4 regions of the Hoeflea sp. genome follow, and region 4 is predicted to be linked to each of the others. Evidence: riboswitches for the same ligand, from Rfam matches in the RefSeq annotation. Region 4 holds a riboswitch; each other region holds the start of a gene.
The links. Region 4 has a riboswitch for thiamine pyrophosphate ahead of thiD (bifunctional hydroxymethylpyrimidine kinase/phosphomethylpyrimidine kinase). Riboswitches for the same ligand answer to the same signal wherever they lie in the genome.

Region 1: linked by a shared signal. The riboswitch ahead of thiM (hydroxyethylthiazole kinase) and the one ahead of thiD (bifunctional hydroxymethylpyrimidine kinase/phosphomethylpyrimidine kinase) in region 4 are both predicted to bind thiamine pyrophosphate.
Region 2: linked by a shared signal. The riboswitch ahead of AC5E6N_RS03120 (YkoF family thiamine/hydroxymethylpyrimidine-binding protein) and the one ahead of thiD (bifunctional hydroxymethylpyrimidine kinase/phosphomethylpyrimidine kinase) in region 4 are both predicted to bind thiamine pyrophosphate.
Region 3: linked by a shared signal. The riboswitch ahead of thiB (thiamine ABC transporter substrate binding subunit) and the one ahead of thiD (bifunctional hydroxymethylpyrimidine kinase/phosphomethylpyrimidine kinase) in region 4 are both predicted to bind thiamine pyrophosphate.

Annotation. Positions count from the first base shown of each region.
Region 1 is NZ_CFHWAF010000021.1:25,110-32,960, forward strand. Features, by position in the region: gene AC5E6N_RS06205 (phosphotriesterase family protein) at 1-221, shown strand, start outside; gene AC5E6N_RS06210 (glutamine amidotransferase) at 223-984, shown strand; partial or broken gene AC5E6N_RS06215 (P-loop NTPase) at 1,289-1,372, shown strand; gene thiE (thiamine phosphate synthase) at 1,501-2,151, opposite strand; gene thiM (hydroxyethylthiazole kinase) at 2,142-2,924, opposite strand; TPP riboswitch at 2,966-3,054, opposite strand; gene tenA (thiaminase II) at 3,047-3,724, opposite strand; gene thiD (bifunctional hydroxymethylpyrimidine kinase/phosphomethylpyrimidine kinase) at 3,721-4,569, opposite strand; gene AC5E6N_RS06240 (aconitate hydratase) at 4,569-6,515, opposite strand; gene AC5E6N_RS06245 (BolA family protein) at 6,733-7,041, shown strand; gene AC5E6N_RS06250 (protein adenylyltransferase SelO) at 7,034-7,851, shown strand, end outside.
Region 2 is NZ_CFHWAF010000008.1:47,284-55,134, reverse strand. Features, by position in the region: gene AC5E6N_RS03165 (ABC transporter substrate-binding protein) at 1-151, opposite strand, end outside; gene AC5E6N_RS03160 (hypothetical protein) at 255-701, shown strand; gene AC5E6N_RS03155 (Rossmann-fold NAD(P)-binding domain-containing protein) at 759-1,715, opposite strand; gene AC5E6N_RS03150 (threonine ammonia-lyase) at 1,889-2,860, shown strand; gene AC5E6N_RS03145 (MarR family winged helix-turn-helix transcriptional regulator) at 3,213-3,812, shown strand; gene AC5E6N_RS03140 (DUF6522 family protein) at 3,809-4,129, shown strand; gene AC5E6N_RS03135 (hypothetical protein) at 4,126-4,719, shown strand; gene AC5E6N_RS03130 (zinc-finger domain-containing protein) at 4,709-4,957, shown strand; gene AC5E6N_RS03125 (DUF6671 family protein) at 5,071-5,877, shown strand; TPP riboswitch at 6,051-6,162, shown strand; gene AC5E6N_RS03120 (YkoF family thiamine/hydroxymethylpyrimidine-binding protein) at 6,154-6,762, shown strand; gene AC5E6N_RS03115 (ECF transporter S component) at 6,811-7,398, shown strand; gene AC5E6N_RS03110 (ABC transporter ATP-binding protein) at 7,370-7,851, shown strand, end outside.
Region 3 is NZ_CFHWAF010000079.1:1,426-9,276, forward strand. Features, by position in the region: gene AC5E6N_RS15340 (thiamine ABC transporter ATP-binding protein) at 1-619, opposite strand, end outside; gene thiP (thiamine/thiamine pyrophosphate ABC transporter permease) at 616-2,247, opposite strand; partial or broken gene thiB (thiamine ABC transporter substrate binding subunit) at 2,247-3,263, opposite strand; TPP riboswitch at 3,299-3,408, opposite strand; gene AC5E6N_RS15355 (thiamine diphosphokinase) at 3,473-4,126, shown strand; gene AC5E6N_RS15360 (ABC-F family ATP-binding cassette domain-containing protein) at 4,130-5,956, shown strand; gene AC5E6N_RS15365 (AAA family ATPase) at 6,092-6,937, shown strand; gene metA (homoserine O-acetyltransferase MetA) at 6,986-7,851, shown strand, end outside.
Region 4 is NZ_CFHWAF010000075.1:14,246-22,096, forward strand. Features, by position in the region: gene AC5E6N_RS14965 (oxidoreductase) at 1-1,348, shown strand, start outside; partial or broken gene AC5E6N_RS14970 (oxidoreductase) at 1,345-1,560, shown strand; gene thiD (bifunctional hydroxymethylpyrimidine kinase/phosphomethylpyrimidine kinase) at 1,673-2,491, opposite strand; TPP riboswitch at 2,487-2,576, opposite strand; partial or broken gene AC5E6N_RS14980 (MG2 domain-containing protein) at 2,690-7,851, shown strand, end outside.

The DNA.
Region 1 (7,851 bases), on a different contig from region 4:
CGTCCCTGTTCGCCGACGGTTTCGGCGCCCAGGTCCTGCTGTCGCAGGATGTCTTCCTGAAAATGATGCTGTGCGCCTATGGCGGCAATGGCTACGCCCACGTCTCGCGATACGTATTGCCCCGCCTGCGACGACTGGGCCTCGGCGCGCAGGACCTTGACCTCCTGATGGTGGACAACCCTCGCCGCGCGCTGCTCCAACGTTTGAATGAAGGATCTTAGAATGACCAATGTACTGCTTGTCGGTGAAAGCTGGATCAGCGCCGCGACCCATTTCAAAGGGTTTGATCAGTTCGGCAGCGTCACCTTTCACACCGGCGCAAAGCGCTTCCTGTCGGACATGGAAAGCGCCGGTATCACCGTCACAAACATGCAGGCCCACGACGCCGCGGAGGCTTTCCCCACGAGTCTGGACGGTCTTGACGCCTATGACGTGATCATCCTGTCCGACATTGGCGCGAACACGCTGCTGCATCCCGATGTGTGGCTGCGGGGCGAACGCGTGCCGAACCGTTTGGCGCTCATCGAGGAATGGACGCGCAAGGGCGGCGGCCTCGTCATGATCGGCGGCTATTTCTCCCTTCAGGGCATCGACGGCCGCGCCCGCTGGTACAAGACGCCCGTCGAAGCAGCGCTGCCGGTGACCTGTCTGCCATGCGACGACCGTCTGGAAATCCCCGAAGGCGCAACACCCGTCGTGAAAGCACCGGATCATCCCATCCTGTCCGGCGTGCCGAAGGACTGGCCGTATCTGCTTGGCGTCAACGAGGTGACGATAAAGGACAGCGGCGAGGCGCAGTGCGTTCTGGCGCTCCCCGAGGCTCAGCGCGGGCTGCCGCTGCTCGTGACCGGCCGGCACGGCGAAGGGCGCGCCGTGGCGTGGACCTCGGACATGAGCGAACATTGGCTGCCGCCGGCTTTTCTCGACTGGCCGGGCTATCAGACATTGTTCGCCAACATGATCGGATGGGCCGCATCCCGATAGGAGCGCCAACGTATCGGTCGTCCTTGCTGGACGCCAAGTTTTGAAGCGTTTTGGAGATCACCCAGTTCCGGGCCCGGGCGTCATGCGACTTTTGGAGCTTCGTCGGTTGGGTGGCAAAAGCGCCCGGCGCTATGTTCTCGACCGATGAGTGGGGCGATTCCGGGAAAGCCGGTCCTATCCGGGCGGCGGTGTGGGTTTTACTTAAGGATGTCACTTCATCTAAAACTAGCTATCAGGCAACACAAATGGGGGTCAGCCCGCCGCCCATGGGCAGTTGCCTCAATCATCCGCCAGACCCGACGCGCTCCCGGGGATCGGTCACATCATCGCCATTGGCAGCGCCAAGGGAGGCGTGGGCAAATCTACCGTGGCGGTCAATCTGGCGCTGTACGGCGAGACAACAGACATCTTTCGGCATGGCGGCGGTGAACGCATGAGCCGCCAACTCGGCACGCCGTTTCCGGGCGCAATACCTCTCGATGCGGAAGTTGTCACCGCAGGAGACGAACCGATTAATCACCACCGGTCATGCAGGGACACCTCGGAGCAATCAAAAAATTCACGCGCGGCAGCAGCCGGATCGGGAACACCGCAAATGGCGGACGACACGGCCAAGCCATCCGCACCGGCCTGTAAAACCGACCGGGTGTGTCGTGCTTTAAGGCCGCCTATGGCGACGGTTGGCAGCGCCGACAGCGAACAAAGCGCCTTGAGGCCGACAAGTTCAATTGGAGGCGTGTGATCGGGTTTTGTATCGGTGGCGAAAACAGTGCCAATGCCGAGATAGTCCACCGCGTCGGTATCGACCGCTTTAACATGGGTCTCGGTCTCGCAAGACAAGCCAAGGAACCGATCTGGCCCAAGCCGCTGCCGCGCCTCGGCCACGTCCACATCGCCTTGCCCCACATGACACCCGTCTGCTTCTGATATCAAAGCCGCATCGATGTCATCATTGATGACCAATGGCACGCCGCTGCCGGCGAGAGCGGCTTTGAGAGCACGAGCCATATCAACAAGGCTGGCTGTTCTCGCTTCTTTATCGCGCAACTGGACCATTGTTACGCCACCAGCAACAGCAGCCTGAACCGTCGCGACCATGCCTTGCGTCGCGCAAAGGTCGGTATCTGTCACCAAATACAGACGCAGCTTGCTCCGTGTCAGTCGCATTTGATCCGTTCCTGGTCCATATCCTCCGGACGGACAGCCGCCAGCGCATCCAGGAAATGCACGGCGAAGCTACCCGGTCCACTTGCCTGTGCTTCGGCGCGCGCGCCTGCCTCGGCAAAATGGACGAGCGCAGCCAATGCGGCTTCGAATGGCGCCGCCACCGCGACATAGCCGCCCATCAGCGCGGTCAAAGAGCAGCCAAGCGCCGTAACCTTCGGCATGAAATCAGAACCGCCGGTTACACACGCATTGCGAACACCATCAGTTACAAAGTCCTCGGCCCCAGTTACCGCGACGACGCAGCTTGCCTGACGGGCCAAAGCCACGGCCGAGGACTGAGCAGAAGCAACGCTGTCCCCGGCGTCGACGCCCTTGCCCGCCTCCGACCCGCCCTCCAATGCGATGATCTCTGAGGCATTGCCCCGGATAATGGTTGGCGTCTTTGCCAAGAGGCTCTGCGCCGCCACGCGGCGGTATCGCGTTGCGAAATGGGCGACAGGGTCAAAAACCCAAGGTATTTGACTCTCATGCGCCGCATCTGCCGCACGCAACATCGCCGAAAGCCAGGGCTCCGAGAGGGTACCGATATTGATCGTTAGAGCACTGGCAACAGGAACGAAGTCAGCGACCTCTTGCTCGGCATGGATCATCGCCGGTGATGCGCCTGCCGCCAGAACGACATTGGCCGAGACATTCATGGCGACGAAGTTCGTGATGCAATGAACTAATGGCGCCGAGCGGCGCAGTTCAGCTAGGCAGGTATCGGGAGTCATTCGGCCTCCTTGGTGGGTAAGAAGGCCAAATAAAACCGATAGAATTCGATTTACCGCCTTCCTACGCCAGCATGATCTGGTTCAGGTTCAAAGGGTTCGTCTCAGCCCGAAGGCGCCCCTGGCTATGCTGTCGTCTCTACTGGCCAGTCCTCCATGCGGAATGCGCTGTCCCAGAACATCCACTCGTACTGGGTCGATTTCCTAAAGGCGCGTAACATCGCCTCCCGCCGGTTGTCCGTGCTCGCGGCCGCCGCCCGGTCCGTGATGGCAATGACGGCTTCCACCGCTTCGCCGAACCCGGCATCGGAATAGGTGTCGATCCACGCGTGGTACGGATTATCGGCTTCCGCCTCCTTGGCTATCTCATTGCCAACGTCCCAATAAATCCAGAAGCATGGCAGGATGGCAGCGACGAGTTCCTCGTAGCTCCCGACGTGAGCGACCGACAAAAGAAAATTCGTGTAGCCGTAACAAGTCGGGGACGGCTCTGCCGCAGCCGCTTCATGGGGATCGACACCGAACTTCTCGAAGAAGCCCCCATGCAGCGCCCGCTCAACGACGAGGGCTTCCTCGGACGCATGGGCGAAACGCTGCATCGCGTCAGGATCAGGGGCCTTCGCCGCGGCGATGGCCAGTGCTCGCGAATACTGCTCAAGATAGAGTGCGTCCTGGATCATGTAGAACTGGAATCGCTCCTGGGACAGTGTTCCATCCGCTAGTTGGCGGTTGAATGGAAGGCTGAGAATGCCCTCCCGCAGCAACGCGGATTCCATCCAGGCCCGCTGTGTAAACGAGTTCATTCGGTTTGACGCTCCTGTGCATGTTCCGGCCAAAGCGCATGGAAGTGATGCACCGGCCCATTGCCATGACCCACATCGAGCTGGCCGCTCTCTCGAATAGCGCCCGTGATGTAGCGCTTCGCTTCCTCAACGGCGTCTTCGACGGAATGGGATATTGGCAGTAGCGCCGCAATGGCGGCTGATAGCGTGCAACCCGTCCCATGCGTGTTCTTCGTCGCAATGCGACCGGCTTTCAGTTCAATGACGTCTTTGCCATTGAACAGCAGGTCGGAGCTGCCGGCCCCTTCCAGATGCCCTCCCTTCAGCAGAACATAGGAAGGTCCGAGTTCATGGAGCGCGCGCACGGCATCGTCCATGGCGTCGAGTGTTTTTGGCGCATCGCGCCCGAGCAGCACGCCGGCTTCCGGCAGATTGGGCGTGACGACGCTGGCAAGGGGCAAGAGCTCATCACGGATCTTTGCAATCGCCGCATCATCAAGCAGCCGATCGCCGCTCTTCGCCACCATCACGGGATCGAGGACAATGTTGGCGGCCTCATATCGTTGCAAGCGATCGACGATTGTGGCGGCGACATCGGCCTTGTGAACCATGCCAATTTTCAACGCATCGACGCGCACATCGGAGAAAACGCTATCGATCTGTGCAGCGACAAAATCTACGGGCACGGCATGGATGAAATCGACGCCTCGGGTGTTCTGCGCGACCAGCGCGGTGACGACGGACATGCCGTAAGCGCCAAGCGCGGAAAACGCTTTCAAGTCCGCCTGTATGCCGGCACCGCCGCTCGGATCGGTCCCGGCGATCGTCAACAGGTTCGGAACGGATGTTGAGCAGCTTCGCTTCATCACGCCGCCAACAATCTTCGGCGCCAGTTGATCAGGCCGCCTTCGAGGATCACCGCAATCTGCTTTCCGGTGAGACCATGACGGGTCGGAACGGAGCCTTTGCCGCGCAGCTCGAGGATAAGCTCGGTGTCCTCTTCCAGCGTTCGATGCAGATCACGCGCGACGAGGACGTCGCCTTTTTCAAGGCGCTCATAGTCCATCGGATCCACGAACACCAAGGGCAGTACGCCGTAATTGATCAGATTTTGCCGATGGATACGCGCGAAGTCTTTGACCAGTGCGATCCTCAATCCGAGATTGCGCGGCGCGATGGCCGCATGCTCGCGCGACGATCCTTGGCCGTAGTTCTTGCCGGCGACCACCGAATGGCCGGTGCTCTGTCTAACCGCGCGCGCCCGCTCCAGATACGACCTGTCGACTCGCTCAAACGAAAAGTCGTCGATCTTCTGGATGTTCGAGCGATAGGGCAGCACCTTCGCACCCGCCGGCATGATTTCATCAGTCGAGATATCATCGCCCATCTTGAGGATCACCGGCAGTTCGAGCGTGTCGGGCAGCGAGGCGAACTCGGGAAGCGACTTGATATTTGGACCTTTGACCAGTTCGACAGAACCCGACTCGTCCGGCGCAGGCGGTGGTTCGATCATCGCGACGGTGACGATCGTCTTATTCGGATGTCCAAGATTCGGGTTGGCCATATCCAGCGAGCGCGGGTCAGTGATTTTGCCGGCCAGTGCCGAAGCCGCAGCGGTTTCGGGAGAACACAGGAAGACCGAGTCTTCCCGTGTCCCTGATCGGCCGGGAAAGTTTCTAGGCGTCGTTCGCAGCGAATTACGCCCGACCGCGGGGGCCTGTCCCATGCCAATGCAACCGTTGCAGCCAGCCTGATGTATCCGCGCGCCGGCGGCGACCAGAGCGCCAAGACGACCGTCCGCGATCAGCATTTCCAGCACTTGCCGGGAAGACGGGTTGATGTCGAACGATATGGCCGGTGGGACGGTTTTTCCGCGTACGATATCCGCCACCACGGCAAAATCACGCCAGCCCGGATTGGCGGACGATCCAATGTAAGCCTGGTAGATGTCCTCACCCTCGACCGAGCTGACCGCCACCACATTGCCCGGACTTGACGGTTTGGCGATCAATGGCTCGAGGCGAGACAAGTCGATCTCGTCGTGATGATCATAGGTGCAGCCGTCGTCTGCTGCGAGTTCAACCCAGTCAGAAGCTCTGCCCTCGCTGCCGAGAAAGCGCCTGATCTCCTGGTCTGCCGGGAACACCGTCGTGGTTGCGCCCAACTCCGCACCCATATTAGCGATCACGTGCCGGTCCATCGCGGTGAGCCCGGCCAAACCGGGGCCGTGGTACTCAATGATCTTGCCGACTCCGCCCGAGACTCCGTGACGCCGCAGCATCTCAAGGATCACGTCCTTCGCGCTCACCCAGTCGGGTAGTTCACCCACGACATGGACGCCGAAAATCTTCGGCATCGTGGTGGAGAAAGGCTCGCCCGACATGGCGAGAGCGACGTCGAGGCCGCCGGCCCCGATCGCCAGCATACCGAGCGCGCCTGCCGCCGGTGTATGGCTGTCGGAACCCAGGAGGGACGCCCCCGGTTTCCCGAAACGCTGCATATGGACGGCGTGACTGATGCCGTTGCCCGGGCGCGAGTACCAGACGCCGAAACGCCGGCAGGCGCTTTCGAGGAAAAGGTGATCATCGGGATTCAGATTGTCGATTTGCAGCAAGTTGTGATCGACATACTGGACGCTGACGTCGGTCTTGACACGATCAAGCCCAAGCGCCTCCAGGGACAGCATCGCAAGCGTCCCGGTCGCGTCCTGCGTCAAAGTCTGATCGATCCTGAGTTCTATGGGAGCGCCCGGCGTCATCTCGCCTGCGACCAAATGCGATTGGATCAGCTTTTGCGCCACACCTAACGCCATACGCTTCCCATTCTTTCTGATCTCCTGCTGGCCGTTCCATTGCGGCTGATCGCAACTTTTCCATAGGCTGGACGGCCAATATATGATAGCGATTCCAAACTATCTTGACAAGATGTTAGTTTCGATTCCATATCAATATAGTTGGTTTCCGATACTATGTTTCCTGTCGGCGAGGATCGGCGGCAAGCGCCAATGGAGCGCCCCCTTGGGAGAAGCCATGACCGTACAGAAAGAGATCACCGACAGGCTCAATGACGCACTGCCGATTGAGCATCTGGAAGTGATCGACGAAAGCAGCAAACACAATGTGCCGCCAGGAGCGGAATCGCATTTCAAGGTGGTCGTGGTGAGCTCCGCCTTTGAAGGTAAGAAGCGCTTGGCGCGCCACCGGATGCTCAACGGAATTCTTGCAGATACGCTTTCCACGCATATTCATGCGCTGGCGCTGCACACGCTAACCACCGAGGAATGGTCCGGAATGGGAGCAGCGCCTGCCTCGCCAGCCTGCCGAGGTGGCGATGGATAGTTCGATCTTGCCCGTGTCCGAAGACCCGCCGCGGTTTGAAAGTCGTTTCACGGAGAAACTGCCGGGTGATCCGGAGAAATCCAACTTCACACGGGTTATCAATGGGGCGTGCTACTCGGAAGTGTATCCGACACGCGTTACGGCCCCGCGGCTGGTCGCCTATTCGCCCGAGGTCGCCGAACTGCTGGACCTGTCCACGGCCTTTTGCGAGTCGCATGAATTCACCGAGGTCATGGCCGGTAATCGGCTCCTGGATGGCATGACGCCCTATGCAACGTGCTATGGCGGCCATCAGTTCGGCAACTGGGCCGGCCAGCTCGGGGATGGCCGCGCGATCAACCTCGGAGAACGCGTCAATCGTCGCGGCGAACGCTGGATGCTTCAGCTCAAGGGCGCCGGCCCAACCCCCTATTCGCGTTCTGCCGACGGCCGCGCCGTCCTGCGATCTTCCGTCCGGGAGTTTTTGTGCAGCGAGGCCATGCATCATCTCGGCGTTCCCACGACACGCGCGCTCAGTCTGGTCACGACCGGCGAAGAGGTGCTGCGTGACATGTTCTATGACGGCAACCCCGGATATGAACCCGGCGCAATTGTCTGCCGCGTAGCGCCGTCATTCACGCGCTTCGGTCATTTCGAGCTTCTGGCGGCGCGTCAAGAATATGAACTGCTGAAGACATTTGTAGATTTCACGATCCAGTCGGATTTTCCGCAACTCGGAGTCCCGTCAAAGTCCAGCTACGTTGCATTGTTCGAAGACGTCTGTCGACGCACGGCCGATATGGTCGTCGAATGGATGCGGGTCGGGTTCGT
Region 2 (7,851 bases), on a different contig from region 4:
GAAGCACGGTATGGGTCGGACCTTCGTTCTGGGCATTCGGATCCAGTGTCAGCGTGTCCCCGGCACGCGCCCAGTGCAATGTCTCTGCCCCTGCAAGCGCGGTACTTGCCAGCAAGAAAGTGAGGGCAATACCCATCGTCATTCTGTTCATCATTACATTCCCTTCCCTTTTAATGTTGGTTTCTTTTGTCCGAGCTGTCTCTCGGATTTCTTGTACGGTTTTTGCTGGTGATCCTGTCCTTTGCGGTTGAACGATGAAGAGTTTCCGTGATTATGGCCGTTCGCTGCGACTTCTTGTTCGTCGGCTAATGCGCGCGATCGGGTTGCCGATGACCGTCTTGCGCACGAGGACGAAACCGCTCTCGCGGTATTTGTGTTTGTGGCTTGGGGCGGCGCGCCTTATTAAGCGGTACATCGGACAGGCGATCTGGTGTAATGTGTCGGTGCGCTCCATTGCCACCGGCAGCCACCCCGATCACGATACGATCACCAAATTCCGGCGCAAGAACGGGCCGGCGTTTCAGGCCGCGTTTGCACCTATCCTGATTTTGACCAAGGAACTGTGCCTGCTGCGGTCGGATACGGTGAGCATGAGCGGCACGAAGGTCGACGCCAATGCGCCGACCTTCAAGTTGCATCGGGGTTTCGGTCGCGCTCAAGGCAGCTTCCATTCAGTTCGAATACTATATGATATAATATGATCGAAATTAGACTATTTTGTCCGGTTTTAGGTGTCAACAATGCGCCGTGCTCGAATTTCAGGCAGCCGGAGACGGTGAATTGATCTGCTGCCAGACACATCCTGCAATGGCTGCATCCTGCAACGCGACACCGGTCAGATCGGCGATGGTGATGTCCTCGTCATAGCGCACAAGACCCGGCCCGTCCAGGGCGTCGCCAAGTGTCGTGAGCCTCTCGGCCGTGATGGTGCCGGCGGCGATCGCATTGGCCGTCTCGCCATGCTCGACGCACTGCGGCAGCGAATCCACGATCACATGACGCGCCCGTTCGAACAGCGCGGTGTCCAGTTCCTGCTTGCCGGGTGAATCGGCGCCAACGGCAACGATATGGCTTCCGGGCGTGACCCAGTAGGACTGAAGCAGCGGCGCATCGGAGGACGTGGTCGTCACGATCGTATCGGCCTGCGCGGCGATCCGCTCGGCGCTTTCAGCCGCTTCGATCGAAAGACCGGGCAGCTTGCCGCGCAAATCCTGTACGACATGATCAGCCTTGTCGGCGCTGCGGGCCCAGACAAGAATACGTGCGTAGCCCAAAAACGAGGCGATCATCTCAGCCTGCAGGCGCGCCTGAATGCCCGACCCGACAATGCCGAGAACCTGTGCGTTTGCCTGTGCGCCGATGCGCGCGGCGATAACGCCGGCCAGGGCCGTGCGCACATCGGTCAACACGCCTTCATCCTGCAGGATGGCGACCGGCGCGCCGGTGCGGGCGGAAATCACCGCCATGAAGCCGTTGCTTGACGGCAACCCCTTGGAGGGATTGTCATAGAAGCCGGTGGCGAGCTTGACGGTGAAAACCGCGTCCCCGTCAATATGCGCCGACTTGACGTGGCATTCGCCGCGCGCGTCGGGAAAAGCCAGATGCACCACCGGCGCCACCTGGACCCGGCCCGCCGCGAAGGCCTTGAAGCCGCTCTCTATGGCGTTGAGGGCAATCTTCGTGTCAAGATTGGCCAGAATTTCATCTTTGGTCACAATGCGCATCGGCCGATCACTCATCCTCATAGTAGCGACTTGTTGCTTGCGCCCCGGTCAGGAAGCGGCGCGCATAGCTTGTAGACAATTTGTCTAATTTGGACGATATAGTCAACAAGCCAGTTGCCGGACACGCGACATCGAAATCGCGTGGGAATGAAACGGAAAGCCGAATGACGATCCAGCTAGACGACCTTTATCGCGCTCAGGCCCGTATCGCGCCCTATGTCCGGCCAACACCGCTGCGCCGTTCGAAGGCCCTGAGCGATCGTCTGAACCGGTCCGTGTGGCTGAAGATGGAGACGATGCACGACACGGGAGCATTCAAGATCCGCGGCGCGGCCAACAAGCTGCTGTCGCTCAGCGAGGCGGAGCGCCGGCGCGGGGTGATCACCGTTTCCAGCGGCAATCACGGCAAATCCGTCGCCTATATGGCCGAGCGGCTCGGCTTGCGCGCCGTGGTTTGCCTGACGCACCTGGTGCCGCCGGACAAGATCGCCGGGCTTCGCGCCTATGGCGCCGACGTCGTCATACATGGCGCCAATCAGGATGAGGCCGATGCGAAGGCCCGGGAACTGGCCGAACGGGACGGCCTGGTGTTCGTCTCGCCCTTCGACGATCCGTTCGTCATCGCCGGACAAGGTACTTTGGGGCTCGAACTCGCCGAGCAGTGCCCGCCTTTGGAAACCTTGCTGGTCCAGCTGTCCGGCGGCGGATTGATGAGCGGGGTCGCACTCGCCATGAAGGCTCTGAAGCCGCAGGTTCGTCTTGTCGCGGTCTCCTCGCTGCACGGCGCCGCGATGCATGAAAGCGTCAGGGCCGGCCACATCGTTCAGGTCGAGGAGAAGCCCTCCATTGCCGATGCCCTTCCAGGACCGGTCCCGCAGGACAACGCCTATACGTTCGACCTGTGCCGCCGCCTGGTCGATGATTTCGTCCAGGTGAGCGATGCGGCGATTGAAGACGCCATGGCTTACATTCTGCGCCACGAAAAGTGCGTCGTGGAAGGTGGCGCGGCCGCGGGCGTGGCGCATCTGCTGACCCGGGCCGACAGCATCACCGGTCAGGCGGTGGCCGCTATCTTGACCGGCGACAACATCGCGGTTGAACGCGCGCTTCGCGTCTGCGCACAAGCGCGTGGGTGACACCTGACCACCTCAATCGGCACGGGGCATCCAAAACGCCGCGACATCCGATTGATCCCGTTGATCCCCGCGGCGATACAGTCGCACCATCTCATCAATAATGACCGAGGAATACAGACCTGCGCCGTCGGCTTTCGATGCAGCGCCGTCGGACGCAAACGTCGGTGATCAGCACGCCTTGGAGATTTTTGGGGGAGGTTTTGGGGAATCGGCAGGTGACCGGCCGGCGCTCATCAGGAGAACAGGTTTGAACAGAATTATTTTAATATCAAATCGAAATCATTATCTTGTCGGGATAGTTTGAAAACGCTATCATATATACAACCGAATGCCCATGAACAAGGAGCATGACATGGACAGTCGCGTGATCGCCGAACTGATCCTTCATCTCGGACGAATCGCGTCGGGTGACGGTCCCGTTGTTGGTTTGACGCCTGTGCAGTGGACCGGATTGAGGTACTTTGCGCGTGCCAACCGCTTTTCGCGCACGCCGTCGGCATTTGCCGCCTTTCATGGCACGACGCGGGGCACCGCCTCACAGACCGTCAAGGGCCTGGTCGCCGGGGGTTATCTGAAACAGACCCGCTCCGAAACCGACGGCCGAAGCGTGAGACTGGATCTGACGAAAAAAGCCAGGGCGCTCCTGAAAGATGACCCCATCGAAGCCCTGGTCCAGGCCGCGGACGCCCTCCCCTCGGGCGTCCGCGGCAATTTTTCCTCCGTGCTTCAGCGTTTGCTCGGTAGCGTTGCCTTGCAGACGGGTAGACCGCTCTTCGGCACGTGCGCGACATGCATGCATTTCGAAGGCGACGGCTGTTGCAGGGAAGGCATGAACGCATATGCATGCGGTTTCGTGAAGGAGGCTCTTACGGCCGACGAACTGGAACAGCTTTGCATCAACTTCAACTCCGGCAAAGCCGGGCCGCCACGCGTTGGGACGGCCGGGCGATGACTGCGCTTTCATCAACAGCGATTTGCGTCGATGACGGCGAGATCACCATCGAGGCCGAGGCATTGGCGCCCAAGCTGGGTCTTACCACTGAGGCTCTGAGGCATAACATGGCCAAGGGCCTGGTCACGGGCGTCACCGAAACCGGTGAAAACGAGGACGCCGGCCGCACCCGCCTCACTTTCCGCTATCGGTCACGCGTCTGGCGCGTCGTGATCGAGGCCGACGGCAGCCTGTTCGAGGAACCGTTGCCGGTTGTCGAAACCAGGCCCGCAAATGCACCGTTCAGCCTGTTCGATCTCGCGAAGGGCATGTCATGACGGTCATGCCCGGAAACACCGTGTCGACGGCACAAGCCCTGGCCGGCCGTGTCCGGGTTCATCTTCAACGCATCGCGGTGCGGGGAGAACCGATCACATACAAGGCGCTTGCCGAGGCCCTGGAGCTTCAGCCGCCGAACACGATTCATCAGGTCGCGCAAGCGCTTGAATGGTCAATGCGGGAGGATGCGGCCAATGGACATCCCTTCATCGCCGCGCTCGTGATCAGTCGCGTGCGCGACGGGCTGCCGGCGCCCGGCTTTTTCGACATTGCCAAAGAACTCGGGCGCCATGACGGCGAGCCGTCGGGCCCGCACGCGGCGGCGTCTCATGGGGCGATGTTCGCCGCGGCCGTCGACTTCTGGAGTGCGGCCGGTCTGACGCCGCGGTCGGGCCCGCACCGGGAAACAGGTCTGTCGCCGAAAGACGCGAACCCCTGGGCGAAGTTCACCTGCGCCGAACTCGAGGCAAAGCTCCACGAGCTTCGCAAACTGATCGACAGCGGCATGCTCACGGACCGCTCGATGGAGCATCAGCTGACCGAAGTCGGCATCATCGAGAATGAGCTTTCGAGGCGTGATGGCGGGTAAGAATTATGCGAAATTCAAGAACGACCGGGGCGTTGCGGAAATCAGGATCGGCGTCAGGGAATTCAAATGCGCCGGTGCCGCCGAGCCACACGACCATCCGCACATCTACCTTGACATGGGAGCGGACGACACGATCCTCTGTCCCTACTGCGCGACGCTGTTCCGTTACGACGGACGCCTTGGTCCACAAGAGGCCGACCCGCCGGATAGCGTGTTCCTGGATGCGCCCGACGCTTAGGCGATTAGTCCCGGCGATTGCCCGCACCGCCTCACACTTTAACGACAGAACGAATCAGACCGCGGACGATGCCGGCCTATTGTGAGCGAGCGGTCAGCCTGGCGACCAAACACATGAAGGAACGGGCGATCGCCCGGCCGTTCCGCTTCGCGCTCGGCATGGACGTGTTGACGCCGGCAGGTCTCGACACGGATATCCTGGGTACATTCACAGGCGAGGTTCCGCGCAGCGGCACACCCCCGCAGGTCTGCGAACGCAAGGCCCGGCTGGGCATGAAGATGACCGGACTGCCGTTCGGACTTGCCAGCGAGGGCAGTTTCGGCGCGCATCCGCTCATACCCTTCATCCCGGCCGGTGTGGAGTTCATGACCTTCGTCGATGACGAACGGGGCTTCATCCTGACCGAGAGCCTCCTGTGCGAAAACACCAATTACGGCCACTGCGAGGCCCGCGACATTGACGACCTCACGGACTGGCTCTCCCGCACGGGTTTTCCCAGCCATGGGCTGATCGTGCGAACAAACGAGAACGGTCCCGGCAAGCCAATTTCCAAAGGCGTCACCACCGCCGGCGACTTGAAGACGGCGATGGCGAAGGCGGTCACGCGTTCCGATAACGGCGCTGCCTGGATCGAGCCCGATATGCGCGCCCATTTCAATCCGACTCGCATGCGCTCCATCCGCCGACTGGCCTTCAAGCTTGCGCGGCGGCTGGCGACGCAATGTCCGTCGTGCGAAGCGCCGGGTTGGGGACGGACGGGCACGGTCAAGGGACTGCCATGCGAGCTGTGCCGCACGCCAACGGACATGGTGCGCCATGACGTCTTCGGGTGTGCGGTGTGCGATCATATCGAGGAGAAGCCACGTCGCGACGGTCTGCAGGAAGCACCTGCGCAAAACTGCCCGTTCTGCAATCCGTGAGTGAGGGCCGTGAGTGAAGGCTTTGCAAACTTTCTCGAAACCAGGTCCGTGCTCACGGCTCCCCCCGACAAGGACAAACTGCCCTGTGGCAGGGCGGTGCCGTAATCCTCGATACCGCTCAGCCGATGTCACCGCGATCGGATTTACATTGCGATCAACAGCCGCTAACAATGACACATCGACAGGGGTGCCCCATGACCGGGGCTGAGATGCGGGACGATTAAGCCCGCGAACCCTCAAGCTGATCTGGATAATGCCAGCGGAGCGAGGCGAAACATGTTTTCCGGCGCACAAATCTCTTTATATCCCATGTCCGACGATTTCGTCGGCATCATCACCGGCGCGCTGTCGGCGCTCGATCCTTATCGCGAACACCTGCGTATCGAGACCGATGACATCTCCACGCTGATCGTCGGGCCGCCGGAGACGCTGTTTCCGGCGATGCGCGATCTGTTCGTCGCCGCCGCCGGGACGGGCACGCACTGCGTCCTGTCGGCCGCGGTGTCGCGCGGTTGTCCGGGCGAACCGGACGACCCGATCTGCACGCCGTCCGAGGGCCGGGCGCCGGATGAACCGCTCGAAGCGCGCATCGCGGCCGCTGCCGCTGCCGTCAAGACTGCGTCCAGGACAGGTCAGCCGGTCGCCTGCCAGTTCTCGCTCTACCCGCTCGGCGCGGGCCACCATATGGACGAGATCTATGGCTGCATCGACTTCCTGAAAGCGTCCGGCGTGTTCGACCGCCCGAAGAACTTCTGCACCAGGCTCTCGGGCGACGCGGGCGCGGTGTTCGCGGCGCTGGCGCAGGCCTTCACCCGCTTCGGCGCGATCGACGGTCATCTGACGCTAGACATAACGGTATCGGCCAACAGCCCCACCCGCGTCTAGAGCGCGCGGCCTTCGTCCTCTTCCACTCCAGCACGAAAGGGTCACACCATGACCGACAGCAATCTATGGACTTTGCGCGAAACCCTGATCATCGCCGTGCTCGGCGCGGTGTTCGGCGTTCTTTATCTGGGATGGGTGCAGGTCTGGCTGATCGCACAGGCCGTTTTCGGACCGGTGACGATGGATGTCGTCATGGGCTTCTGGTTCATCGTGTCGATGATCGCCGCCGCCATCATCCGCAAGCCGGGTGTGGCGCTCGTCTCCGAAGTGCTGGCGGCCGGCACGCAGATCCTGCTCGGCTCGCCGGCCGGACTGCTCCTGCTTTTGACCGGTCTGGTCCAGGGCGCCGGCGCCGAGGCCGTCTTCGCGGCAACACGCTGGAAGCGCTATTCGCTGCCGGTGCTGATGGCGGCCGGCGTCGGTGCCGCCGTCTTCTCGTTCATCTACACCTGGATCCGGTTCGACTATGGCGAACTGGCGCCGACGCTGCTGGTGGTCATGTTCACCCTGCGCTGCCTGTCGGGCGCCCTGCTCGGCGGGCTGCTGGCCTGGGTCATCGTCAACGCGCTCTACAAGACCGGCGTCCTTTCAGGCCTCAGGATCGATCATGACCGCCGCGCCGCCGCGCCCGCCTGACGCACCGCTTGCGCAATGGGATGGCGTCACCGTGCGCTATCCCCATGCGCGGCGCGACGCGGTCGGCCCGGTATCGCTGGCGATCAGGCCCGGCGAGCGGGTGCTGCTGCTCGGACCCTCCGGTTCCGGCAAGTCGACGCTCCTTCAAACGCTCACCGGCACGATCCCCAGGACCACGCCCGCAACGGTGACGGGCAAAGTGCGGATCGGCGCCGCAAATGCCGCCGACCGGCCGCCATCGGCCTGGGCCGATACGGTGGCCCAGTTTTTCCAGGATGCCGACCAGACGCTGACCGGTTTGCGCGCCGCAGACGAAATCGCCTTTGCGCTCGAGAACCGCGGCTTGCCGGAAACCGTGATCGAGCGGCGCGTTCGTGAGGCGATGGCGCGCACCGGTTTGCCTGAGGACTGGCGCGATCGCCGCACATCGACGCTTTCCGGCGGCGAGAAGCA
Region 3 (7,851 bases), on a different contig from region 4:
GAAATATGATTTCATCGGCAATGTCGGCCGCCTCTTGCGGCTGATGTGTGACAATCAAAACGGTCATCCCGGTTTCGATCTGCAATTGCCTCACCAATAGCAGCATATCTCGGCGTAATCGAGGCCCGAGAGCCGCAAAAGGCTCGTCCAGCAGAAGCACCGGCCTGCGCCTGACAAGCGCCCGGGCAATGGCGACGCGCTGGCGCTCGCCGCCCGACAGCGTGCCGGGCATGCGTCGCCCGAACCCTGCCAGTCCGACCCGCTCCAACGCGGCGGTGACCGTGGCCAGATCGGCCGCGTTTGCTGAAGGCCGCGGTCTGATCCCGAGGACGATATTGGTGGCGATATCGAGGTGGGAAAAGAGATTGTTTTCCTGAAAGACCATCGAGACCGGCCTGTCCGCCGGATCGGTTCCGGACATGTCCGTCCCGCCGATGCGTATTTCGCCCCTGTCGGCCCGTTCGAAACCGGCAATGAGGTTGAGAAGCGTGGTCTTGCCGGCGCCTGAAGGCCCGATAATCGCGGCGATCGCTCCCGGTGCGATTTGAGCATCGAAGGTCATGCGATGGCCGTCGTGTTCCAGCGTCGCCGCATCCAGACTGACGGACTGACCGATCATAATTCGGCTCCCTGCGCCTTGCCGCGGTCGCGGTCGACAAGAACCATAAGCAAGAGGCACACAAGACCGAGCACAAGCGCAAGTCCGGCGGCATCGCTCGTGCGATAGCTGCCCATGCGCTGCAAGAGCAGATAGGGCAGGGTGACGACGTCCTGGCTGCCGAACAATGCGATGGCTCCGAGGTCGCCCAGCGACAGCGCCATGGCAAATGCCACCGCCAGAAGCAGCGGCCGGCGCAGACCCGGCCAGTCGACAAGAACCAGCCGATTGATCCCGGCGATGCCGAGCGACTGCACGAGCCGCGCGGTGCGGGCCATATGTGTCGTATGGGCGGGCTCAAGCACACGCATGACAAAGGGAAGCGCCATCAGCGCGTTCACCGTGACGACGATCACCGGCGCCAGGGCGAACACGTCGACATGGCCGCGCAGCAGAACGAACCAGCCGGCGCCCAGAACGATCGGCGGCACCAGAAGAACGAGGCTGGACGCACCCGTCGCCGAGACCCTGAACACACGTGCCCAGGCATGCCGGGGCGCGAATGGCAGCGCCGCGTAGCGCGCCCGTATCAGGCACAGGCCCATCGCCGCCGAGATCATGGCCGCGGCGAGCGCGATCGCGAGGCTCGTCGCGATCGCGCGCCAGACGATCGTTTCGCTCAACAGCCGGGCGAAGTCGGCAAGCAGGCCAGAAACGGCGACGGAGACAAGGGGAGACACCAGGAAGACGGCCGACAGCACAATCAGGGCAAAGTCTATTGTCACGGAGGCCGGTCCGCGGGCGGGTGAACGCTGCGCTATCAGGCCGGAGGTTCCGCCCTCGCGCGGCGAGCCGCCCATCAGGGCGAGCATGGCCAAAAGGGCGGAGGTCAAGGCAAGCTGGATGAGCGCCAGCGCGACGGCGCGTTGCGGATCGAAATCAAAACGCAGCGCCTGGTAGATCGCCACCTCGATGGTCGTGGCGGCAGGACCGCCGCCGAGAAGAAGGACAAGTGTGAAGCTGGTCACACACAGCATGAATACCAGACCGCAGACCGGCGCCAGATTGCCGCGCATGAACGGCCACTCGATCAGCCGGAACACTGTCCAGGGACCGAGGCCAAGCTGGCTGGCGTTGCGCCAGTATTCAGGCGGCACACGATCGAGCTGGGCCAGCAGCAGGCGCGTCGCCAACGGCATGTTGAAGAACACATGGGCGATCAGGATCCCGGCCAGCCCGTAGATCGAAACCGGTTCGGACAGTCCGGCAGCAAGCAGCGCCGAGTTGACGATACCCTGCCGGCCCCATATCTCGATCAGGCCGAGGGCGGCGACAATGGGCGGAAGGCCGATCGGCACGGCAAGCAGGCGCACCAGCCAGCGGCGGCCGGGGAAGCGCGGCCTGCGGGCCAGCGCCCTCGCCAACGGGATCGCCAGGGCGACGGACAGCAGGGTCGAAAGGCACGCCTGGAGCAGCGTGAATTGGGTGACCTTCCAGATATAGGCGGTGAACAGCGCGTTGTCCGCGTTCTCGAATGCTGCAGCCGCGCCCAGCAGCGCCAGGACGGCGGCACCGATCACCCCGGCCATGGCGCAAAGCACAAACATGCCCGCGCCTATTCCGGTGGCCGTCTGCCGCCTGCCCAGCATCAATCACTCATGACGGCGAGCCATTCATCGACCCAGGCCTTGCGGTTCTTCGAGACGTCCTCGGAAGAAAAGAGCAGCGTCTTTCCGGGTTTTACCAGTTGCTCGAATGCGGCCGGCAGCGGCTCGGACAGTTTGCCGGCCGGGTACATCCAGTTGGTCGTCGGGATGGCATTCTGGAAGCCGGGTCCGGTCATGAAGGCGAGGAACTCGCGGGCAAGCTCCTTTTCCTGCGAGGATTTCACCAGCCCGGCCACCTCGATCTGCATGTAATGGCCTTCCTCGAAACGGGCGGCCTGGTAGCGGTCCGTTTCCTCCGCAATCATGTGATAGGCCGGCGATGTGGTGTAGGACAGGACCATCGGCACTTCGCCGTTGGTGAAGAGGCCGTAGGCCTCCGACCAGCCCGGCGTGACCGTCAGCACGCGATCCTTGAAATCCTTCCAGGCCTGCGGAGCGTCATCCCCGTAGACCGACTTTATCCACAAGAGCAGGCCCAGGCCCGGTGTCGAGGTGCGCGGATCCTAGATGGCGATCTTGACCGCCGGATCGCCCTCCACCAGTTCCTTGAGGCTTGAGGGCGGCGTCTCCAGCGCTTCAGTGTCGTAGACGACGGCGAAGTAGCCGAAGTCATAGGGAACAAAGACGTCGTCGGACCAGCCGCCCGGCACGTCCACATTCGACTGATCGATGCCGCTGGGCTCGAACAGGCCGGTGTTCTTGGCTTCGGTGACGAGGTTGGTGTCGAGACCGAGCACGATGTCCGCCTTGGTGCTTTCACCTTCGAGCTTCAGCCGGTTGAGCAGGACGACGCCGTCGGCGATGCCGACCCAGTTGAGCGTGCAGTCGCAGCCTTCCTCGAAGGCTTTCTTGACCACGGGGCCCGGCCCCCATTCGGCAACAAAACTGTCATAGGTGTAGACCGTCAGTTCCCGGTCGCTTGCCATGGTAGTCGATGTCAGGGCCAGGGCGGCCGCGAGTGACAGAGTCGCGGAAAAAATACGGGTGTTTGCGGGCATGTGCGCCTCCTTCATCGGTGTTTGCGGGAAAAAGGCGCTTTGCCGCGTCTAATCCCTCCGCCGGTACAAGCCGGATCAGGTTCTTCGGGTTGGCTTTGAGCCTCTCAGCGAACCGCTGCCGCGGTCGGCACCCCGTTAGAGCAGGAACCGTCATAGTCCGGCTCATCGGCGCTGGCAAGTGCTGCAAAAGCTGCTATGTGCATCGGTCAATGACGCAGAAGACGACATTTTTGATCCTGCTGGGCGGGAATCTTGAGAAGACGGCGCGTTTGCGCGGTCAGATTGAAGGCGCGCGGGTGATCGCCGCCGATGGCGGCATGTTTCACGCCCGCGACCTGTCGGTGCAGCCGGAACTGTGGGTGGGGGACTTCGATTCCTCACCCGGGTCCCTGCAGCAGAGCTGGCAGGCCACCCCGCGAAAGGACTTTCCGGCCGAAAAGAATGCGACGGACGGTGAGATTGCCGTCGAAGAGGCGCTGGCGCTCGGTGCGGAGCGCCTCATTCTAGCCGGTGCGCTTGGCGGCGAGCGCAGCGATCATGCCTTCTTTCACATGGCCCTGGCGTGCCGTCTGAAATCGGAGGGCACCGATGTGCTTTTGACCTCCGGCCTTGAGGAAGGCTGGGCGCTCGGCGCCGGCAGTCAGATGATTGATCTGCCGCCGGCCTCGATGTTCTCGGTTCTCAATTTCGGCGATGTATCATCGCTTACCGTTGAGGGGGCGCGTTATCCGCTCGACGCGTTCGAACTGCCGTTCGGGTCCTCGCGCACCATTTCCAATGTCGCCGAGGGGCCGGTATCGGTGCGCCTGGGATCGGGCACGGCGTTGCTTCTGGCGCGGCCCTTCGATCTGTCCGGCACCTGAACGATGGCGCCGCCGATCCTGAAACTCGACGGTATCGAGCTGACCTTCGGCGGAACACCGCTGCTGGCCGGTGCGGATCTTCAGATCGGGCCGGCGGACCGTATCTGTCTTGTCGGGCGCAACGGCTCCGGCAAGTCGACATTGATGAAGATTGCCGCCGGCCTCGTCGAGCCGCAATCGGGCGAGGTGTTCAGGCACCCTTCCGCAACGGTGCGCTATCTGGAGCAGGCGCCGGATTTTGCCGGGTTTGAGAGCGTGCACGATTATGCGCAGGCCGGTCTTGGCCCGGGTGACGATCCGCATCGGGTCAGCTATCTGCTGCAGCATCTCGGGCTTGCCGGCGATGCGGATCCGCAGCGCCTTTCCGGCGGCGAGGCGCGCCGGGCCGCGCTTGCCCGGGTGCTTGCGCCGGAGCCCGACATTCTCCTCCTGGACGAGCCGACCAACCATCTCGACCTTCCGGCGATCGAATGGCTTGAAGGCGAGCTCAAACGCTGCCGTAGCGCCTTGGTTATGATCTCGCACGACCGGCGGTTTCTTGAAAACGTCTCCCGCGCAACCGTATGGCTCGACCGCGGCGAGACCCGCCGGCTGGAAGAGGGGTTCGGCGCGTTCGAAAGCTGGCGCGATCGGGTGCTGGAGGACGAGGAGCGGGAACAGCACAAGCTCGGCCGCGCCATCGTGCGCGAGGAACACTGGCTGCGCTACGGCGTGACCGCGCGCCGCAAGCGCAATGTCAGGCGCCTTTCGGAGCTCAAGGACATGCGCACCCGACTGCGCTCCCACCGCGGACCGGTCGGCAGTGTCGACGCGCGTGCCGCAGGGGGCCGGGACTCCGGAAAGCTGGTCGTTGAGGCGGAGGGCATTGCCAAGTCGTTTGACGGGCGGGACATCGTTAGCGATTTTTCCCTGCGTATCGCGCGGGGTGACCGTATCGGCCTGGTCGGACCGAACGGAGCAGGCAAAACGACTCTTCTAAAGCTGCTGACCGGCACGCTCTCGCCTGACACCGGCCGGGTGAGGCTCGGTGCGAACCTTGAAATATCGACGCTCGACCAGAAACGTACCGAACTTGATCCGGGCGAGACGCTGGAGCAATTCCTCACCGGCGGCAGGGGCAACTCGCTTGAGGTCGACGGCCGGCAGCGCCATGTCACTGGCTATATGAAGGACTTTCTGTTTCAGCCCGAACAGGCGCGAACACCGATCCGGGAACTCTCGGGCGGCGAGCGGGCGCGCCTTATCCTGGCGCGCAATCTGGCGAGGCCCTCCAACCTGATCGTTCTTGATGAGCCGACCAACGATCTCGACATGGAAACGCTCGATCTTCTGCAGGAAATCGTCTCGACATTTCCCGGGACCGTCATTCTGGTCAGCCATGACCGCGATTTTCTCGACCGCACGGTGACATCCGTCATCGCGCCGAGCAACTCCGACGCGCCCGACGGGCGGTGGCTGGTCTTTGCGGGCGGCTATAGCGACATGATCGCCCAGCGCGGGGCGGCGCAGGCCGCTTCAAAGCCGCGGTCGAAGTCAAGCCAGTCCGCGCCGGAGCCGAAACAGGAAAGAAGCGCGCAGAAGAAGGGCAGGCTTTCCTACAAGCAGAAATATGCGCTCGAGACGCTGCCGGCAAAGATCGAGGAGGCGCAGGGGCGGGCCGCGGAACTGGAAGCCGGGATGGCCGATCCGGATCTTTTCTCGCGCGATCCGGAGTGCTTCAACCGTCTTGCCGCAGAGCTTTCGGCGCTGCAGGAAAACATCGCGGCAATGGAAGAGGAATGGCTTGAACTTGAAATGTTGCGCGAAACGCTTGAAAAGGGCGTTTCCTAGGCCGGATTTTCCTGTTTCGAACCCTTTGCCCGGATTTTACCCTTGGCGTAGCAGGACACGGGAACCGGCAGGTGTTTGCTTTTGGGCGAAACATGCCTAATGTCCCGGCGCAAAACATAAAGAGAGATGAAGACCATGCGGTTTGAAGGCACAAGCGCCTATATTGCGGAAAAGGATCTCAAGGTCGCGGTGAACGCCGCCATTACCCTTGAGCGGCCGCTTCTGGTGAAGGGCGAACCCGGCACCGGCAAGACCGAGCTGGCGAAGCAGGTGGCCTCGGCGCTCGACCTCGAACTGTTCGAATGGCACGTCAAATCGACGACCAAGGCGCAGCAGGGCCTTTACGAGTATGACGCGGTCTCGCGGCTGCGCGACAGCCAGCTCGGCGATGACCGGGTCAACGACGTGCGCAATTATATCAAGCGCGGCAAGCTGTGGGATGCCTTCGCCGCCGACAGGAAGGTCGTGCTCCTGATCGATGAGATCGACAAGGCCGATATCGAGTTTCCGAACGACCTGTTGCAGGAGCTCGATAAGATGGAGTTTTTCGTCTACGAGACCGGAGAGACGATCCGCGCGAAACAGCGGCCGGTGGTGATCATCACGTCGAACAATGAGAAGGAACTGCCGGACGCGTTTTTGCGCCGCTGCTTCTTCCACTACATCAAGTTTCCCGACGCGCAGACGCTGCAGCAGATTGTCGACGTGCACTATCCGGGCATCAAGCAGGATCTCGTCAGCGCGGCGCTCAGCCAGTTCTACGAGGTCAGGGACGTGCCCGGCCTGAAGAAGAAGCCGTCGACATCCGAGGCGCTCGACTGGATCAGGCTTCTGGTGTCCGACGATATCGAGCCCGACGATCTTCGCGGCAGCGTCAAGAACGCCCTGCCCCGGCTGCACGGGGCGCTGTTGAAAAACGAACAGGATGTGCATCTGTTTGAACGCCTGGCGTTCATGTCGCGGCGCGACGGCGCCCAGTAGAAGACGTGCGTTCCGTTATTCGTTTTCACGACAAAGATCGACAGTCCGATGCCTATCAAAATTCCAGATCAGCTGCCCGCCCGCGAAACGTTGGAGGCCGAGGGTGTGACGGTGATGGCCGAGACCGCCGCCATCCGGCAGGATATCCGGCCGCTGCAGATCGGTCTGCTCAACCTGATGCCGAACAAGATACGCACGGAGGTCCAGATTGCCCGGCTCGTGGGCGCGACGCCTTTGCAGGTGGAACTGACGCTCGTGCGTATCGGCAAGCACAGGGCGAAGAATACGCCCGAGGACCATCTGCTGGCGTTCTACAAGACGTGGGAGGAGGTGGCCGACCGCAAGTTCGACGGTTTCATCATCACCGGCGCGCCGATCGAACTGCTGGAGTTCGAGGAGGTCGCCTATTGGGACGAAATGACCCGTATCCTCGACTGGACCGTGACCAATGTGCATTCCAGCATGAATGTATGCTGGGGCGCGATGGCGGCCATCCATCACTTCCACAATGTCCCGAAGTATTCGCTCAAGCAGAAGGCCTTCGGCGTCTACCGGCACCATAATCTCAATCCGGCATCGCCCTATCTCAACGGGTTTTCGGACGACTTCCAGATTCCGGTTTCACGCTGGACCGAAGTGCGCGATGAGGATATCGACCCCGCGCTCGGCCTCGAGGTGCTGATGAAGTCCGATGAGACGGGCGTCTGTCTCATTCACGAGCCCTATTGCAACCGTCTCTACATCTTCAATCATATCGAATATGATTCCGTCACGCTTGCGGAGGAATATCATCGCGATGTTGCCCAGGGAAAACCGATCCACATTCCTCACAATTACTTTCCGGATGACAATCCGGGGTCCGAGCCGCTCAACCGCTGGCGCAGCCACGCGCATCTTCTGTTCGGCAACTGGAT
Region 4 (7,851 bases):
AGCCGAAGAAGGCATCGAGATTTCAAAAAGGCTCGCGGCGACGGGCCAGGTTGATTTCCTCAATGTGATCCGCGGCCGCATTCATACCGATCCGGCGATGACCGATGTCATCCCGGTGCAGGGCATGCGCAACGCGCCGCATCTGGATTTTGCCGGCGCGGTCAGGAAGGCGACCGGCATGCCGGTGTTCCATGCCGCCAAAATTCCCGATATCGCCACGGCACGGCATGCGATATCCTCGGGGCTTCTCGACATGGTCGGCATGACGCGCGCGCATATCGCCGATCCGCATCTGGTGAAGAAGGTCATGGAAGGCCGCGAGGACGATATCCGCCCCTGCGTCGGCGCCACCTATTGTCTCGACCGGATCTATCAGGCCGGCGAGGCGCTGTGCATGCACAATGCGGCAACCGGCCGCGAACTGACCATGCCGCACGAGATCGCGCAAGCCGAGACGAAACGAAAGATCGTTATCGTCGGTGCCGGACCGGGCGGACTGGAAGCGGCCCGCGTGGCCGCCGAGCGCGGTCATGACGTGGTCGTTTTCGAAGCCGCGCCGGACCCCGGCGGCCAGGTCCGGCTGACCGCGCAATCGCCAAGGCGGCGGGAGATGATCTCGATCATCGACTGGCGCATGAGCCAGTGCACCGCGCGGGGCGTGGTGTTTCATTTCAACAGCTGGGCGCAGACCGATGACATCACCGCGGAAGACCCGGACGTCGTGATCATCGCCACCGGCGGCATGCCCAACACGCGGCTTTTCGAACAGTCGGACGAGCAGGAAAACGTGGTGACGAGCTGGGACATCATTTCCGGCGACGTCAAGCCCGCAGGCACGGTGCTGATTTACGACGAAAGCGGCGATCATCCGGGGCTTCAGGCTGCCGAAATCGCGGCCGTCGCGGGATCGAAGGTGGAAGTCATGACGCCCGACCGCGTCTTTGCTCCCGACATCATGGGCATGAACCTCGTGCCCTATATGCGCGCCCTGCAGGACAAGGATGTGACATTCACGGTGGCCCGCCGGCTGCTGGATGTGCGGCGCGACGGCAACAAGCTGGCCGCCCTGATCGGAACGGATTATTCCGACCATAGGCTTGAAGCGCGCTACGATCAGGTGGTGCTCAACTACGGCACGCTGCCGCTGGATGAGCTCTATTTCGAACTCAAATCGATGAGTTCGAACCTTGGTGCCGTCGACTATGACGCGCTGATCGAGGGGCGGCCGCAGGATTTGCAGCGCAACGGCGAGGGCGCATTTCTGCTTTTCCGGATCGGCGATGCGGTGTCGGCCCGCAACACCCATGCCGCGATCTACGACGCCCTGCGGCTGGTGAAGGACCTTTGAGCGCCTTCCGGCATATCTTCAGGCCGGCGCAGCTGCGCCACAAAACGTTGCGCAACCGCGTCGTCTTCGGCGCGCATACCACCAATATGGCGCAGGACGGCTATCCCGGGCCGCAGCACACCGAGTATTATCGCGAGCGGGCGATCGGCGGGGCCGGGATGATCGTGGTCGAGCCGGTTCCGGTGCATGCGGCAGCGGTACTGACACGGGGATTACAATGTCCATATTCCGGGACTGTCCAAGTCGGCTCTCGTTAAAAAACCGTCGCGACGGGATCGATGTCGACGATGATATGATCGAACGTCTTCGCGCGCTTGCCGCGGGCTAAATATTTGATCCCATGGTCTGCAGCCAGCCGTGAAAAACCGGGCCATGGCCGTGGCCGACGCTCAGTGTGTGGCCGTGCCTGATGGCACCGCGCAGATAGGCCCTTGCCGTGCATACCGCTTCAAACAGGGTCCCGCATCCGGGCAGACGCGTTGCGATCGCGGATGAAAGCGTGCAGCCGGTTCCGTGGGTGTTTGGCGTGTCGATCCGTTCGTCCTCGAACCAGTACGGGCGTTTGCCCGTCTCGGCCAGAACATCGCGGCACATGGGTCCCTTCAGATGCCCGCCCTTCAGCAAGACGGATCGCGGGCCGAGCGTGTGAAGCCGCTGTGCGGCGTCCGCCATATCGAGATGGTTTTTCGGAGCGCTGCATCCCAGAAGTTCACCGGCCTCCGGAATATTCGGCGTCAGAATATCGGCCATCGGCACAAGCTCGGTCTTCAGGGCGTTGATGGCGTCGGGTGCGATCAGCCGCGCACCGCTTGTCGCGACACAGACCGGATCGAGCACCACCGGCACATCTTCGAGATGACGCAGGCATCCGGCGACCGTGCGAATGATTTCGGCATTTGCCAGCATGCCGATCTTCACCGCGTCGATACGGACATCCTCGGCGACGGTCATGATCTGCCGTTCGACGAATTGTGCCGGAACCTCGTGAATGCCGGTGACGCCCTTGGTGTTCTGGGCCGTCAGCGCCGTGATGACGGCCATGCCGTAACCGCCGTTTGCCTGGATGGTCTTCAGATCGGCCTGGATGCCGGCGCCGCCGGACGGGTCGGAACCGGCAATGGCCAGAATATTCGCAACAGTCACGGGCGGCTCAACTCCCTTCGCCGGCATTATCCGAATCAGGTTCAACGGGTTTGATCTCAGCCTTTCGGCACCCCGGTTCCCCGCACTCCACCCCGGCATTGCCGCTATGTCAAGCAACCACTGCTTTATTGTCCCGCTGTCTTGAAATTTTCGCAGTTTCCTGCGTTGCTTGCACAGCATCCGTGATGGGAGAATGAGATGTTGAAGCCCCTTGGAACCATTGCTGTTCTTGTTGCCGGCCTGGCTGCCGCGTCAACGGCGCTGGCGGCGGAAACGCGCCGCATCGAGACGGTCGACAATGCCGACTATTACGGGTTCGATCTGCGGGCCGAGAAGGACGTCACGCTGGACGAATGCAAGTCCATCTGCCTCTCCGACGGGGATTGCCGCGCCTTTACCTTCAACACCAGGGCATAATGGTGTTTCCTGAAATCCGATTTCAACCTGCTCGAGCCGTTTGAGGGCGCGGTGGCGGGCAGGATTGTCACGGGTCCGGACGGAGCCGATATCGGCGCACCGCCGGACCTTTCCTTTCTCGGTCGGGGCCTTTTCACGGAGGCCGCTCAGAAAAGATCCGAACTCACTGCCCGCCGCTATTCCGAGATCGGCCTTGCCTCAGCGGTGGCCGCCGGACGGAACGCACTGGCGGACGGCAATCCGGCTGCGGCAGTCGAATCATTCGGCGTTGCCATCAGCATCGATCCGGACGATGTCGATTTGTGGTTGAACCTTTCCCATGCCGCGCTGAACACCCTCTACGCCGGAAGCCGGAACGATTATTCGCTGCAGCGCACCGCGACCTCGGCGGCGCTGAATGCCTATGAACTTTCGCGCAACGCCCCGCAGCGCGCGCAGGCGCTCGATCTTCTGGCCAGGGCGCTGGAAGTGCGCCAGCAGTTCCGGCCCGCGCTGGAGGCCTACAAGGAGAGCCTTGCACTGGTGGATTCGCCGCGCGTGCGGGCCGATTTTCAGGATCTTCGGTCCAGAAAGGGTTTTCGTGTCGTTGAACATACGGTCGATGCCGACAGCGCCACCGCGCGCCTTTGCGTCCGGTTTTCCGATCCGCTCATGCCGGCTGGCGTCGACTATGCGTCCTATGTGAGCCTGGACGGGCGCGCGGGACGCGACGTGACCGCCAAGGGCCAGGAGATCTGCGTCGGCGGTCTCGATCACGGCAAGACCTACCGGTTGACGCTGAGGTCCGGCTTGCCGGCGGAAATCGGCGAGATCCTTGAAGCGCCGGTGACGATCAGCGCCTATGTCCGCGACCGCGCGCCGAGCGTGCGTTTCGACGGCGACCGTTTTGTGCTTCCGGGCGCCGGGCGCAAGGGCGTTCCCGTCGTCAGCATCAATACGGATGCGGTGGAGCTTGAACTCTATCGCATCGGCGACCGGTCCCTGGCGCCTGTCATGGCCAGGTCGCGGTTCCTGCGCCAGCTCGATGCCTATGATGCCGACACGATCCGCCAGGAACTGGGTGAGAAGGTCTGGCAGGGATCGCTGGAGACCGGAAACGAGCTTAACCGCGAGACCGTGACCAGCTTTCCGGTGGACGAGGCGCTGCCGGAACGCAGACCGGGCGTCTATGTCATCATGGCGCGTGTCGCCGGCGAGCGGCTGGACAATTGGCAAAGCCGGGCCACGCAATGGCTGGTCGTGTCCGATATCGGTCTTTCGACCTTCTCGGGAAGCGACGGGCTGCATGTCTTCGCCCGTTCGCTGGATACGGCTCAATCGCTTGCGGATGCGGAGCTGACCCTCATCGCCCGCAACAATGAAATATTGGGGCGCGCGGCGACGGACAGCGACGGGCGCGCTCATTTTGCCGCCGGGCTGATGCGCGGCAAGGCCGGGCTGGAGCCGGCGGTCCTGACGGTTCGAGGCGGGGACGGCGATTTTGTCTTCCTTGATTTGTCGCGCGCCGGTTTCGATTTGTCCGACCGCGGCGTATCGGGCCGGGCCGCGCCGGGACCGCTCGACGTCTATGCGTGGCTCGACCGGGGCATTTACCGTGCCGGCGAAACGGTTCATCTGTCGGCGCTGTTGCGTGACGATGCGGCGCTCGCGGTCGCCAACCTGCCGCTGACCTTCACCATCGTGCGGCCCGACGGCAAGGAGGAGCGGCGCGTCGTGCGAACCGGCGGACCGGTGGGCGGCTATCAGTTCGACCTCGATCTGCCCGCCAACGCCATGCAGGGCGCATGGACGATCCGTTCGCTTGCCGGAACCGGCGGTGCGGCGCTGAGCGAAACCCGGTTTCTGGTCGAGGATTTCCGTCCCGACCGGATCGCCGTGGACATCGTTTTGCCGAAGACCCCGCTTGCGGTCGGTGAAATCGAGAAAGCGGAAATCGACGGGCGTTTCCTTTACGGCGCACCGGCGGCCGGGCTGTCGGCCGATGCCGAACTGAAGCTCAAATCGGTGCGCACCCGGCCCGCCTTTCCGGGCTATGTTTTTGGTCTGGCGGACGAGGCCGCGGTCGAGACACAGCTTGATCTCGCAAGTGTCCAGGTGCTCGACGCAAAGGGCAAGAGCACGGTGGACCTCTTCCTGCGGATCCTGCCGGCGACAACCCATCCGCTCGAAGCCGACCTGACGGTTCGGCTGCGCGAGGGCGGTGGCCGCGCGGTTGAGAAGACCGGTACGATGCGGGTGCGGCCCGAAACCATGATGATCGGCGTCAAGCCGGGTTTCCAGGGCGGCCAGGTGGGCGAGAACGCAACGGCCAGCTTCCAGGTGATTGCCGCCGCACCGGACGGGGCGGTGCTGGCGGACGACAGTCTCAAATGGTCGCTGTTGCAGATCGAGCGTGACTATCAATGGTATCGCGAGGGCAATAGCTGGCGCTACGAACCGGTCGAGTATACGAAGCAGATCCGCGACGGCGTGGTGTCGTCACGTCCTGAAACGCCGGGCGAGATCGACGTGGCCGTCGACTGGGGGCGCTACAGGCTGGTTGTCGAAACGGACAGGCAGGGCGGTCCGGCGACAAGCGTCGATTTCGATTCCGGCTGGCATGTCAGCACAGCCTCCACCGAATCGCCCGACGGGCTCGAAGTGGCGCTTGACCGTGAGCGCTACAGCGCCGGCGGGACGGCGAAGCTGAAGATCACACCGCGGTTTGCCGGCGAGGCCCTGATCACGGTTTCGAATGAACGGCTGCATGATGCCTTCACCGTGACGGTCCCGGCCGAGGGCACGGTGGTCGATATTCCGGTCAAGGACGGCTGGGGCGCCGGCGCCTATGTGACGGCGACGCTGATCATGCCGGGCGACCGGGCCGAAAGCCGCCTGCCGGCCCGCGCGGTCGGGGTCAAGTGGCTGGCGGTCGATCCCGGAGAGCGGGCGCTTGCCGTCTCGCTCGATTTGCCGGAAAAGATACAGCCGAATACGCGGCTCGATATACCGGTTACGGTGACGGGCGCCGGCAAGAAGGCACGGATCACGCTGGCCGCCGTCGATGTCGGTATTCTCAACCTGACCGCCTATCGGGCACCCGAGCCGCAAGACTGGTATTTCGGTCAGCGGCGCATGGGGGTTGAACTGCGTGACCTCTACGGCCGGCTGATCGACGGATCGCAGGGCGTGACCGGACGGTTGCGGACAGGCGGCGACGGGCCGGGCATGGCGATCAAGGGCAGTCCGCCACGCGAGAAGCTGGTGGCGCTTTTTTCCGGCATTGTCGAGACCGATGCCGATGGAAAGGCGACGGTTTCATTCGATATTCCGCAGTTCAACGGCACGCTGAAACTGATGGCCGTTGCCTGGACCGAGGAGGGCGTCGGGCAGGCACAGAAGGATCTCATCGTCCGCGACCCGGTTGTCGTTACCGCCAGCCTGCCGCAGTTCCTGGCGCCCGGTGACAGGTCGCTCCTGCGTTTCGACATCGCCAATACCGACGGGCCGAACGGGGCCTATTCCGTATCGCTCGATGCGGGTGCGGCCCTGTCAATTTCGCCGGCGGATGTGCCCGACACAATAAGTCTTGCAAAGGGTGCGAAAAGGACTTTGGTGGTCGGCGTCAATGCGGGTAAGCCGTCACAGGCCGAGGTTGCGCTGCGCCTGGTCGGGTCCGACGGCACGGCGGTCGAGAACCGGCAGAGCATCAATGTCCGGCCGGCGACGCTCCCGGTGACGACGCGGCTTGAGCTGCCGCTTGCCGCCAATGGCGGGTCGGCCCTGGTGGATGCGGAGCTCTTTGCCGCGAACTATCTTGACGGTGCACGTGTGAGTGTCGGCGTTTCGCGATCGGATTTCGATGTGCCGGGGCTGCTGATGTCGCTCGACCGGTATCCCTATGGCTGCGCCGAGCAGACGACGAGTCGGGCATTGCCGCTTCTTTATCTCAGCGAGCTCGACGCAGCGGCGTCGCTGATCGGCGAAGCCGGTCTGCGGGGCAGGATCCAGGACTCCATCGCCCTGGTCCTGTCCTATCAGTCGGCCAGCGGCAGTTTCGGCCTGTGGGGACCGGGCGGCGGCGATCTGTGGCTCGACGCCTATGTGACCGATTTCCTGACCCGCGCGCTTGAGCGTGATTACACGGTGCCGCAGCAGTCGATGCGTATTGCGCTCGACAATCTGCAGAGCGTGCTCTCATACACCAACAGCGTCGCCGACGACGGCGACGGTATCGCCTATGCGCTCTACGTTCTGGCGCGCAACAAGCGGGCCTCGGCGGGCGACCTGCGCTACTACGCCGATGCTCAGCTCGACGGGTTCCGCACGCCGATGGCGCGCGCGCAGATCGCGGCGGCCCTGGCGCTCTACGGCGATGTCGAACGGGCACAGCGGGCCTTTGCGTCCGCCTACCGGCTCGCGGACGGCGGCGCATCGGGCGATTTGCGGCGCACCGATTACGGCTCGCCGCTGCGCGACGATGCGGCATTGCTTGCCCTGGCCGGCGAGAGCCGCCCCGCTTCGCCGCTGTTCGGCGATATGGTGCGGCTTGTTTCGAGCCGGCAGGCGCAAACGCCGGCGCGGACCACACAGGAGCAGGCCTGGATGCTGCTGGCGGCCCGGGCGGTACAGGACCGGGAGAACACGCTTCGGCTGGAGCTCAACGGCGAGACCGTTGACGGTGCGCTGAGCCGCACGGTGAGCGGCGCCTCCCTCATGTCCTCTCCGCTTCGGCTGCGCAACAACGGAGCGGAGGCTTTGACCGCGATTGTCACGACGGTGGCGGCACCGGTCCAGCCGCCGCAGGCCGGTGGACAGGGCTTTACCATCTCCCGCAGCTATTACGATATGGGCGGCAAGGAGATATCAATCGAAACGATCGGGCAGAACAGCCGTTTTGTCGTGGTCCTGACCGTCGAGCAGACCACCGATCTGCCGGCGCAGATCGTGATCACCGACCTTCT